DNA from 3 places in the Streptomyces sp. NPDC053426 genome. Region 3 is predicted to be linked to each of the others. Evidence: riboswitches for the same ligand, from Rfam matches in the RefSeq annotation. Region 3 holds a riboswitch; each other region holds the start of a gene.
The links. Region 3 has a riboswitch for cyclic di-AMP ahead of ACZ62B_RS18100 (M23 family metallopeptidase). Riboswitches for the same ligand answer to the same signal wherever they lie in the genome.

Region 1 (4,021 bases), on a different contig from region 3:
GACGCGACTTCACCGGGATCATCGACGGCGTGGTGATAGCCGGGGTCACCGCCACCGGCTTCGCGTTCACCGAGAACATCCTCTACCTCGGCACCGCCTTCGGCACCGACCAGCTCACCGGCGACAGCGGCATCGCCTCGGTCACCGCGGCGACCTTCTTCGTCCGCGTCGTGATGTCGCCGTTCGCGCATCCGCTGTTCACCGTGCTCACCGGGATCGGCTTCGGCATCGCCGCGCTGTCCACGGACCGGCAGCGGGCCCGGCGCGTGCTGCCGCCGCTCGGCGGGCTGCTCCTCGCGATGGGCGTGCACGCGCTGTGGAACGGCTCCTCGGCGCTCGGCCAGTACGGCTTCCTCGCGGTGTACGCGGCGTTCATGGTGCCGGCGTTCGGTCTGCTGACCTGGCTGGCGGTGTGGACGCGGCAGCGGGAGCTGCGGACCGTACGGGCGGAGCTGCCGGCGTACGTGGCCGCCGGGTGGCTCAACGCGGCGGAGCCGTTCGCACTGGGCTCGATGCGGGCGCGGCGCGTCGCCCGGCGGTACGCGCGCCGCCACGGCGGGAGGGCGGCGGCACGATCGGTCGCCGCGTACGAGGCGTACGCGACGTCGCTGGCGTTCCTGCGGCACCGGGGGCGGCTCGGACGGGCGGGGACGGACTTCATCACGCGGGAACGCGAGCTGCTGCTGGAGCTGTGGCACCGGCGGTCAGCGGCCCGGCCCGCCCTGGAGCACGCGGCCCGCGCGACCGCGCCCCGGGTTCCGGTCGCCGCGGCACCGTGGGCGGGGTACGGCTGGTACGGCGCGTACGGCGGCTACGGGCATCCACCGCACGGACAGCCGCCGTACGGGTACCCGTACACCACGCACGACCCGAACGCCCGCCGGTCCTGACGGCCCCGCACCGCCCCCGAGAACACCCGACCGGCAGCCCTGACGTCGGGGGGTCGTCGTCGGGACTGCCGGGGTTCGGAAGCGGTGGGGCTCAGGGGGTGAGGCCCTTGCTCTGCAGCCACGCCATCGGGTCGATGCCCGAGCCGGAGCCGCCGGAGTGGACCTCCAGGTGGAGGTGGGCGCCGGTGGAGTTGCCGGTGGAGCCGACGCGGCCGATCACATCGCCGGTGTTGACCTTCTGGCCGACGCTGACGCTGATGGAGGACTGGTGGGCGTACCAGACCTCGGTGCCGTCGTCGAGCGTGAGCACGGTCTTGTAGCCGTAGGAGCCGTCCCAGCCGGCGGAGGTGATCGTGCCGGTGTGGACCGCCTTGATCAGCGTGCCCGTGGGGGCGGCGAAGTCGAGGCCGGTGTGGTAGCCGGAGGACCAGTAGGCGCCGGCCTGGCCGAAGGTCGAGGAGAGGGTGTACGAGGAGGTCGGCAGCGCGTACTGCTTGGCCAGCTCGGCGAGGCGCTCGGCCTCGGCCTTCTTCGCGGCCTCCTCCTCCGCCTTCTTCTTGGCGGCCTCGGCCTTGGCCTCGGCCTCCTTCTCCGCCTTGGCCGCGGCCTCGGCGGCCTGCTTCTCGGCGGCGGCGACGGCCTCGGCGGCGGCCTTGGTCTCGGCCTGGCTCTGCTGCTGCTCGACCTGGGCCATGATCCGGGTGCGCAGCGCCTCACCGGCGCCGGCGGTGCCCTGCTCGGTGTCGGCGGCGGTCATGGCGAGGGTGCTGAGGGGGGTGGACGATCCCTTGGGGGTTTCCTCGTCGGAGATGAGGGAACCCACGTTGGGGAGGTCGGGCATGGAGATCGAGACCGGCGGCTTGCCGGTCTGGGCGCTGGCCATGCCGCCGGCGCCGACGGCCGCTATGACGCCGACGCCCAGGACGGTGGAGCTGCGGGCGAGTCCTCCGCCGCGCTGCTTGGAGACGCGATGCCGGCCACGTACAGGGCGAAGGGACTCCGCGGTGGGGTTCCACTCCTCGAAGGGGCCCTCGTCGGTGCGGCCGGCGCCGTAGGCGACGGTGTCGCTCGGCTTGAACGGGGCCTCGGGGGCAGGCGGGTTGGACGCCACGTGGGCGCGCTCCTTTCCTTCCGTCTTCGCCTACCGGGTTAGCTGACGGGTTCGGAGCGGGAAGGTCTCCTACGCGCGTATACGAGCCGTGTTGCCACGGCGGTATCCACGCGATTCACCCCATGGTGGTGGTTCCCCGGTTCCCTTGCGGGATTCGGCGCGTGCGCACGGAGCCGCCTTCTGTGACGGCTGGGACGACCGCGCTGCGTTATCGAACGTTAATAGACGCGAGGGCCGGATTCCAAGCCGTTCCTCTTGATCGTTAACGATTTCCGGGGGGACTTAAGCTCCACGAGCGGCCAAAAACGGGCGAGTTGACCGCTCCTCAGGTCGCCTCGCGTGGCGGGTGGTTTCTGACGGTGTGTCAGTTGTTATGCGCTGCGGGGTGGATCGCTCACGTTGAGTGAGAACGGGGAATGGGTGAGGAACGGGCGGGGAGCGGATGGGGAGCGGAAAACACCGAGGGCCGGAATCCTTTGGATTCCGGCCCTCGGCCTTCAGTAGCGGGGACAGGATTTGAACCTGCGACCTCTGGGTTATGAGCCCAGCGAGCTACCGAGCTGCTCCACCCCGCGTCGGTAGGACCAGTGTACGCCATCAGCGGGACATGGCGCACACCCATTACCGGCGGCCCGGTCTCAGCGGCCGAACAGATGAGCGTTGGGTGCCTTGGCGCGGTCCTCGTGCTCCGGCAGGACGACCACGGTGGCGCCCCCGTCCGCCAGCACGCCGCTGCCGTCGGCGCCCGCCACGAACGTGTCCGGCTCGCGCCAGGCCGTGACCACCCGCCGTACCCCCGCGTCCAGGATCAGCCGGGCGCAGGGCGCGGGCCGGGACGCGCGGCGGGAGCAGGGCTCCAGGCTGGAGTACACGGTGGCGGTGACGAGCCGGGGGTCCGTGGGGTCGGTCTTGGCGAGCGCGGCCTCCTCCGCGTGCACCACCGGGTCGGCGCCCTCCCGGGAGTGGCCGCGCGCCAGCTCCGTACCGTCGGCGGCCACCACGACCGCGCCCACGCTGAACGCCGTCTCCGAGGGCGGGCACTCGGCGGCCAGCTCGCAGGCGAGGGCCAGCCAGTGGTGGTCGGCGGCGGAGGGCAGCGGGCCTGTGCCGGGGGCGGTGGGCTCGTAGCGCGTCAGGACGACGTCGCCGACCGGGCGGGTCTCGACCATCCGCAGCCGTCCGCCCTGGTAGGCGCCGGGGCCGAAGAGACGGGGGGCCTTGGGATCGCCGACGAACAGCGGGGCGAGGACCAGCTGGAGCTCGTCGGCCAGCCCCTCGGTGAGGAGCTGCGTGTGGACCGTGCCGCCGCCCTCGACCATGAGCCGCCGCACCCCGCGCTCGGCGTGCAGGTGCTCCAGCAGCCGCCGCCAGTCGAGCTCGGCGCCGAGCGGGACGACGTCGGCGGCGAGACCGAGGGCGTGGGCGCGCTCGGCGCCCCGGTCGGTCGTGCAGAGGACCTTCTCGCCGCCGGTGTGCCAGAACCGGGCCGCCGGGTCCAGGTCGCCGGAGCCGCTGACGGTGACCTTGAGCGGGTACTCGGCCCGGCCCGCGGCGAGGCGGGCGGCGCGCCGCTCGGGCGAGTTGACCAGCAGCCTGGGGTTGTCGGCGCGGATCGTGCCGGCGCCGACCAGGATGGCGTCCACGGACGCCCGTACCTCGTCGACCCGGTCGAAGTCGGCCGGGCCGGACAGCAGCAGCCGCTCGGGGCCGGTGTCGTCCAGGTAGCCGTCGAGGGAGACGGCGGCGGACAGCAGGACGTACGGGTGCGGCATCGGCGTACTCCGGGTGGGGCAGGTGTGGGGGTCCAGTCTGCCGGTCAGGGCTCGATCAGCCCCACGCGGATGGCGTACCGGGTGAGTTCCAGGCGGTCCCTCAGGCCGAGCTTGGCCAGCAGGTTGGCGCGGTGCCGCTCCACGGTCTTGGGGCTGATGACGAGGAGAGTGGCGATCTGCTGCGAGGTGTGGCCCTCGGCGACCAGCTTCAGGATCTCCTCCTCGCGGTCGGTGATCGCCTTGGCCGG
Region 2 (4,021 bases), on a different contig from region 3:
AACAGGACCCGGTGTCCGTCGATCTCCGCGAGCACGCTGGAGTGGCCCATCCAGGTCAGGCGCAGCCCGGTGGCCGGCGGGCGGGAGATGTCGGCCAGGGTGGTCGGGTGCACCGGGACGGTGCCCTTGGGGGCGCGGCGGGTACGGGAGTCCTTGTCGAAGTAGATCTTCGCCAGGTCCCGCGTCGACCCCGACGGGCGGATCCGGGCGGTGCCCCCGGGGTTCTGGAACACGCCGTCCTTGAAGTGCGGGGATCTGCGGATGCGTGCCATGCGCTCGCCACTCGGGTCCGCGCCGAAGGCCACGGGCCGCAGGGCGCGCAGCCCGGAGCTCTGAGAACGGGAACCGGCCACGGTACCTCCAAGTGGAGTCGGTCAGGCATTCCATTATGGGCGGCCGCATCCGGCGGCGTGGTGCCGAATGCGGCCGCCCACGTGAAACGGCTCTCACGCCACCGAGGCGATCCGTTCCTTGATGTCGTCCGGCGACAGCGTCCCCTTGGCGATCACGTGGTCGCCCGACGACTCCCCGCGCAGCCGGCGGCCGATCCACGGCACCAGGTACTCGCGGGCCCAGTGGACGTCGTCCCGCCGGATGTCGAGGGTGCCGCGGGGCGGCAGGGGCGGCCAGGCCTGTTCCGGATCGGCGGGGGTGTCCAGGCCGAGGGCCTGCCCGGCGCGGAGCGCGACGCGGGTGTGCCCCTCCGGCGACAGGTGCAGCCGGTCGGCGTCCCAGGCCCTGCGGTCCTGGACGCTCCTGAGGGACCACAGGTCGAGCACGGGGCAGCCGTAGCGGTCGGCGACGGCCCGCACATGCCCGTTGTACGTCGCGATCTTGCCGCGCAGATGCTTCAGCAGGGGCACGCCACGGGTGTCGAACCCGGTCGTCACCAGCACCGTGCCGGACACGGCGGTGAGCGCGGCGATCGCCCGCTCGAACCGCTCGGCCACCTCGTCCGGGTCGCTGCCGGGGCGGAGGATGTCATTGCCGCCCGCGCAGAACGAGACCAGGTCGGGGGCGAGTTCGACCGCCTTCGGAAGCTGGTCCGCCACGATCTGGTCCAGCAGCTTTCCGCGTACGGCGAGATTGGTGTACGCGAAGTCCCCCTCGGGCCGGAGGTCCGCGAGAAGTACGGCGAACCGGTCGGCCCAGCCGACGAACGCCCCGTCGGGGCCGGGGTCGCCGACGCCTTCGGTGAAGCTGTCCCCCACCGCCACGTACGACCCGATCACTGCTCTGCTGTCACTCTTCGAATCGTCTGCCACAACCGCTCATGATTCACCTTCGAATGTGACCTACGCGACCGTAAGGAAGGGTTGACGTGCGGTGAGATAAGACACTCTCAAAATGTTGGCCAATTCCGGAATACGCCGAAGGCCGGCCCCGGGGATCGGGGTCCGGCCTTCGGCGTGCGTGTCAGGAAGGTCGCCGCGGGGGTCAGCCGATGGAGACGCCCTTGGAGCGGAGGTAGGAGATCGGGTCCACGTCCGAGCCGTAGTCCGGGGTGGTGCGGATCTCGAAGTGCAGGTGCGGGCCGGTCGAGTTGCCGGTCGAACCGGAGAGGCCGACCTGCTGGCCGCCGGTCACGGTCTGGCCGGCCGAGACGGAGAGCGAGGACAGGTGGGCGTACTGGGCGTAGTGGCCGTCCTCGAGCTGGATGACGACCTGGTTGCCGTACGCGCCGGCCCAGCCCGCGGAGACGACGGTGCCCGCGCCGACGGCCTTCAGGGAGGTGCCGGTCGGGACGGCGAAGTCGACGCCGGTGTGGTAGCCGCTGGACCACATGCTGCCGGCCACCTTGTAGGCGGTGCCGAGCCCGGCGCCGGGCACCGGGGAGCTGTAACCGGAGGCGCTCGCGGCCTGGTCGGCGCCCGTGGTCTGGGCGGAGGCGTCCGAGGAGGGCTGCTCGGCGGGCTGCTCCGCCGGCTTCTCGGCCTCCTGCTCCGAGGCCTGCGGGGCCGCCGGGGCGGACGACTTCTCCGGCGCGCTCGTGGCGGCCTCGCCGTCGACGGAGAGCTTCAGGCCGGGGTGGATGAGCGACGGGTCGTCGCCGATGACCTCGCGGTTGTCCGTGTAGAGCTGCTTCCAGCCACCGTCGACGTGCTCCGTCTCGGCGATCTTCGCGAGGTAGTCGCCGGCCTTCACGATGTACGTGCGGCCGTCGTCGCTCTTTTCGGCGGTGGCCTTCTGGCCGGCCACGGAAAGGGACTGGACGGCCTTTTCGGGGGCGGCCCCCGGCGTGGCGGCGTGCGCGCCGGCGGCGCCGAGAAGCGGCAGGGCGAGTGCGGCGCCACCGGTTCCGGCGACGGCGATGGAGCGGGTGAAACGCTGGGCCTTGGTACGGCGGTGCTTACCCTTCGCGGGCATGTCGAATTCCTCTCCGGCGCCTACGAGGTGAGCTGTCGGGTGCGGGCTGGAGATGCCCGGCCGCGTTCTGGCGCGACTTAACCCCAAGCCGTTCCGGGAACCGGAACAGGCAGTGGTACCTGTGGGTCCCCCGCTCCTGCCGTGCACGGGTCAGTGTGGGTACGGGCTCCGGGCGGCGGCAGGATTGGGCGTCCGTCCGGATCGGTGGCGAACGTAAGCGACCCGGACGCGAGGGGACAAGCGCGATGTTCACCGCGAACGCGTTTTTCCGTGATCCAAAGGCGGAATTGACGTCACCGAGCGTCAGCCGGGATTCCTTTTCCCCCGTGAATTCCCTTGTCGTTCCACAGAATTACGTGAGCATGGCGACAACGCATCGTCACGGATATGACGCTGCTCACGCACCCCTTCCCCATCTCCCTTTCTTTCGGGGCACGTTATGGCGAATCCACCTAATCGGACAGAACGCCCTAATCGCCGGATCGCAGGCGCCGCAGCCGCACCACCGCGGCGTCCAGATCTCCCCGCAGACCGGTGCGCAGCCCGTGGTGCAGCAAGAGGGCACCTCGGTACGTTTCGCCGGTTTCGCGGCATTCGTACGACGCCTCCGGGTCGAGGCCGCGCAGCCGGAGGGCCGGAACGGGCTCTCCGTAGTGCTGCGCCTGGAGGCAGGCGAGGACGACGGTCTCGTCGCCGAGGACGTACTGCACCGCGCTCAGTCCGCCCTCCGGAGGGCGCAGCCGGTACAGGTCGCCGCGCTGGACGACGGGCCGGATCTCCTTGTAGAGCGCGACCCACTCCCGCGCCTCGGCGAGTTCCTCCTCGCTCCACCGCGCGAGGTCGCCGCCGACGCCGAGCACCCCGGCCATGGCGCCGACGAACCGGAAGCGCAGCGGACTGACCCGCCCGTTGAGCATCGCGTTCGGGCTGTCGGTGACCCAGGCGGCCATCACCCGGGCCGGGTGGAGCTGGCTGAAGCCGTGCTGAATGGCGAGCCGGTCGAGCGGGTCGGTGTTGTCCGAGGTCCACACCTGGTCGGTACGGGAGAGGACCCCCAGGTCGATCCGCCCGCCGCCGCCCGAGCAGGACTCGAAGGCCACGCCCGGATGGGCCGCCCGCAGCCGGTCCAGCAGGGCGTACAGGCCGCGCACGTGGTCGGTCCACAGCCGCTGCGGGTACGGGTCGTCCGGCCAGCCGGCGTCGGTGGAGCAGCGGTTGAAGTCCCACTTCACATAGTCGACGGGGGTGCCGGAGAGCAGTGCGTCGAGCTGCTCCCAGAGGTACTCCCGCACGTCGTCCCGCGCGAGGTTGAGCACGAGCTGGTTGCGGTACTCCGTGCGCCGGCGGCCCGGCTGGAACTGCACCCAGTCGGGGTGTGCGCGGTAGAGGTCGCTGTCGGGGTTGACCATCTCCGGCTCGACCCAGATGCCGAACTGCATCCCGAGCCCGTGCACATGGTCGGCGAGGGGTTTCAGGCCGCCGGGGAAGCGGTCGGGGTTGGGCGTCCAGTCGCCGAGCCCGGCCCGGTCGCTCGTACGCGCCCCGAACCAGCCGTCGTCGACCACGAACAGTTCGACGCCCATCGCGGCGGCCCGCGCCGCGAGCCCCCGCTGCCGCTCCTCCGAGATGTCGAACCCGGTGGCCTCCCAGGAGT
Region 3 (4,021 bases):
GCCACGATGGACTTCCACCCGCAGCCGCAGGCGGGCGACGCCAAGCCCTGGGCCTTCCCGGCCCCCGAGCGCGGCACGCTCGACAACGGCCTGACCGTGCTGCGCTGCCACCGCCCCGGCCAGCAGGTCGTCGCCGTCGAGGTGCTCCTCGACGCGCCCCTGGAGGCCGAGCCGGCCGGTCTCGACGGTGTCGCCACGATCATGGCGCGGGCCTTCTCCGAGGGCACCGACAAGCACTCCGCCGAGGAGTTCGCCGCCGAGCTGGAGCGCTGCGGCGCCACCCTGGACGCGCACGCCGACCACCCCGGCGTCCGCCTCAGCCTGGAGGTCCCGGCCTCCCGGCTCACCAAGGGGCTCGGGCTGCTCGCCGACGCGCTCAGGGCGCCCGCGTTCGCCGACAGCGAGGTCGAGCGGCTGGTCCGCAACCGCCTCGACGAGATCCCGCACGAACTGGCCAACCCCTCCCGCCGCGCCGCCAAGGAGCTCTCCAAGGAGCTGTTCCCGGCGAGTGCCCGTATGTCGCGTCCGCGCCAGGGCACCGAGGAGACGGTCGCCGGCATCGACTCCGCGGCCGTACGCGCCTTCTACGAGAAGCACGTCCGCCCCGCCACGGCGACCGCCGTGGTCGTCGGCGACCTCACCGGCGTCGACCTGGACGCGCTGCTCGGCGACACCCTGGGCGCCTGGACCGGTTCCTCGGCGCAGCCGCGGCCCGTTCCGCCGGTGGTCGCCGACGACACCGGCCGCGTCGTGATCGTGGACCGCCCCGGCGCCGTCCAGACGCAGCTGCTGATCGGCCGTATCGGCGCGGACCGGCACGACCGCGTGTGGCCCGCGCAGGTCCTCGGCACGTACTGCCTCGGCGGCACCCTCACCTCCCGCCTGGACCGCGTGCTGCGCGAGGAGAAGGGCTACACCTACGGCGTACGGGCGTTCGGTCAGGTCCTCAGGTCCGCCCCGGACGGCACCGGCGCGGCGATGCTGGCCATCAGCGGCTCCGTCGACACCCCGAACACCGGCCCCGCCCTCGAGGACCTGTGGACGGTGCTGCGCACGCTCGCCGCCGACGGGCTCACCGACGACGAACGCGATGTCGCCGTGCAGAACCTCGTGGGCGTGGCGCCGCTCAAGTACGAGACCGCCGCGGCCGTCGCGAGCACCCTGGCCGACCAGGTCGAGCAGCACCTGCCCGACCACTACCAGGCCGACCTGTACCGGCAGTTGGCCGCGACCGGCACCGTGGAGGCCACCGCGGCCGTCGTGAACGCCTTCCCGGTGGACCGTCTGGTGACCGTCCTCGTCGGTGACGCGGCGCAGATCAAGGCACCCGTCGAGGCACTCGGCATCGGTGAAGTCACCGTCGTGACGGCCGAGTAGCGAGCGGCGAGGACGCACGCGCGCGTGGGGCCCTGGTGACACGAAGGTCACCAGGGCCCGCTTATGCCCGAATCGGGGCGGAAGTTGCCTGTCTGGCCTGTGGGATGCGCTACAAAAACCGGGATTCGTTTGAGGATCGGGAGACGGCCCGCTTAGCGTCGTCCGGGCTGTTCGTCGGGCAGTGCGCCGCATCCGCGGCACCGGACAGTCATCGCCGAGTCCCCCTACGGCGCGAGCCAGGGGAGCCGGGGACCCACCGCAGTCCCTGGGGTGAATCGGACGCCCGCGCGTGTCGCGAGGGGGTCCGTAGGAGACCTTCCTGCTCCGAACCCGTCAGCTAACCCGGTAGGCGAGAGGGAAGGAAAGGACCAGCCTGTACATGGCGTTCACCCGCGCCCCGGGCAAGCACCGTCGTCCCAGCCGGACGCAGCGCGGCACCGCCCGCGCGGCGGGCGTCGCGGCGCTCACCACCACCGGCGTCGTCGGCTCCCTCGCGGCCCCCGCGCTCGCCGCCGAGCCCGCCGCCGCACAGACCGGCCTCACGCCCGTCGTCACCCTCGGCGACGCGGTCGCCGACCGGATCGACGCCCAGGCGGCCGCCCAGCACGAGGCCGCCCGGGAGGCGGCCGAGGCCGCCGCGCGCAAGGCCGCGGAGGAGGCCGCGCGGGAGAAGGCCGCCAAGGAGGCCGAGGAGGCCCGCGCGGAGAAGGAGCGCGCCGCGCGGGAGGCCGAGCGCGAGCGCCTCAACACCTTCGTCTCCCCGATCTCCGGCTCGTACGTCTCGACCGGCTACCAGGCCGGCAGCTCGCTGTGGTCCTCCGGCAGCCACACCGGTGTCGACTTCCACGCCGCGAGCGGCACCCCCGTCCGGTCGGTCGGCGTCGGCACCGTCGTCGAGGCCGGCTGGGGCGGCTCGTACGGCAACCAGGTCGTCATCAAGATGCACGACGGCACGTACACCCAGTACGCCCACCTGGCGTCCATCGGCGTCTCGGTGGGCCAGCAGGTCGCCGCCGGGCAGCAGATCGGCCTCTCCGGCGCCACCGGCAACGTCACGGGCGCGCATCTGCACTTCGAGGCCCGCGCGGGCGCCGATTACGGCTCCGACCTCGACCCCGTCGCCTACCTCCGCGCGCACGGCGTGAACCTCTGACCCGTTCGCTTCCCGATGCCCCGGCTCCCCGAGCCGGGGCATCGGTGTTTCCGGGCATCGCCTGTCCGGGCATGGCCTGTCCAAAAAATATGTATGGATTCCGGTCCGCCGTCGTGAATTCCCGCAGATTGCAATAGAGTCGCGGAACACACGTCAATCTTCGACGTTTCACGGGGATTAAGCCGGAGGTTCGTCATGCGTATTCCCGCGCACTCGGTGTGCACGGCGATCCGGGACGACATCGTAGCGGGTGTCCACGAGCGCGGCGGGCGGCTCACCGAGGAAGTCCTCGCCCGCCGTTACGGCGTCTCCCGCGTCCCCGTCCGGGAGGCGCTGCGCACGCTGGAGGCCGAGGGGTTCGTGGTGACCCGGCGGCACGCGGGCGCGTGCGTCGCGGAACCCACCGAGCAGGAGGCCGCCGACCTGCTGGAGATGCGCATGCTCCTCGAGCCGCTCGGCGCCTCCCGCGTGGCCCAGCGCCGTACCGAGGCCCATCTGAAGGTGCTGCGCGGCCTGGTCCGGCTGGGGCAGGAACGCGCACGCCAGGGCAACAGCGACGACCTGCGCTCCCTGAGCGGCTGGTTCCACGAGACGCTCGCCCAGGCCACCGGCAGCCCGGCACTGACCTCGACGCTGACCCAGCTGCGGCACAAGATCGCCTGGATGTACGCCGCGGAGGGGCCGTCCGACCCCGTCGAGTACTGGGCGGAGCACGGCGCGATCGTGGACGCCGTGGCGCGCGGCGACGGCGACCGCGCGCGGTCCGTCACGGCGCTGCACACCGAGCGCGCGAGCGCCGGGCACCGCCTGCGTTTCGCCTCCGGCGCCGGCCGCGCGGACCGTGTGAGGAACTCGCAACATGCCGTAAACATGCCGAGCATTCGACATTAACACGGGTGCCGTATACAAAGAGGGAGCATTTATCGGGGGTTATTCATGCTGCCCGCGAAAAGGAAAAGCGAGAGGCCCGCCCGATAACTCGGGCGGGCCTCTCGCTGCTGCGGTCGGATGTCTGCGAACGACGATCGCCGCAACCATCGATTGAGGAACCCTCACGGCGCGCAACCAGATCCGCGAGAGCGGTGCCGGTTTAGGCGCAAAGGGGCGCCTCAGACGGTCTCGGGGAGTTCCTCGAGACCCTCGGAGACCAGCTTCGCCAGACGGTCCAGGGCGGCGTCCGCGCCCTCGGCGTCGGAGGCGAGGACGATCTCCTCGCCGCCCTGGGCCCCCAGGCTCAGGACGGCCAGCATGGAGGCCGCGTTGACGGGGTCGCCCCCGGCCTTGGCGATCGTCACCGGGACGCCTGCGGCCGTGGCGGCTCGGACGAAGATGGAGGCGGGGCGGGCGTGGAGACCCTCGGCCCAGCCGACGTTGACGCGGCGCTCAGCCATGTGTTGCTGCCCTTCGCTGTTCAGGGTTGTCTAGACCAGTTTCCCATATCGTGAAGCATGCCCGGAGCGTGCCGGGAGCGCGCCCGAAGTGGCGTCCGCT

Region 1: another riboswitch for cyclic di-AMP. It lies ahead of ACZ62B_RS06960 (M23 family metallopeptidase); the one in region 3 lies ahead of ACZ62B_RS18100 (M23 family metallopeptidase).
Region 2: another riboswitch for cyclic di-AMP. It lies ahead of ACZ62B_RS38590 (M23 family metallopeptidase); the one in region 3 lies ahead of ACZ62B_RS18100 (M23 family metallopeptidase).

Annotation. Positions count from the first base shown of each region.
Region 1 is NZ_JBVJKE010000003.1:14,816-18,836, forward strand. It holds gene ACZ62B_RS06955 (PrsW family intramembrane metalloprotease) at 1-890, shown strand, start outside; gene ACZ62B_RS06960 (M23 family metallopeptidase) at 982-2,001, opposite strand; cyclic di-AMP (ydaO/yuaA leader) riboswitch at 2,014-2,171, opposite strand; tRNA gene ACZ62B_RS06965 (tRNA-Met) at 2,503-2,576, opposite strand; gene ACZ62B_RS06970 (dihydrofolate reductase family protein) at 2,640-3,773, opposite strand; gene ACZ62B_RS06975 (response regulator transcription factor) at 3,818-4,021, opposite strand, start outside.
Region 2 is NZ_JBVJKE010000041.1:16,932-20,952, reverse strand. It holds gene ACZ62B_RS38600 (MBL fold metallo-hydrolase) at 1-353, opposite strand, end outside; gene ACZ62B_RS38595 (SGNH/GDSL hydrolase family protein) at 447-1,232, opposite strand; gene ACZ62B_RS38590 (M23 family metallopeptidase) at 1,438-2,367, opposite strand; cyclic di-AMP (ydaO/yuaA leader) riboswitch at 2,372-2,529, opposite strand; gene ACZ62B_RS38585 (alpha-galactosidase) at 2,838-4,021, opposite strand, start outside.
Region 3 is NZ_JBVJKE010000008.1:100,966-104,986, forward strand. It holds gene ACZ62B_RS18095 (M16 family metallopeptidase) at 1-1,377, shown strand, start outside; cyclic di-AMP (ydaO/yuaA leader) riboswitch at 1,580-1,744, shown strand; gene ACZ62B_RS18100 (M23 family metallopeptidase) at 1,757-2,530, shown strand; gene ACZ62B_RS18105 (GntR family transcriptional regulator) at 2,726-3,421, shown strand; gene ACZ62B_RS18110 (HPr family phosphocarrier protein) at 3,640-3,921, opposite strand.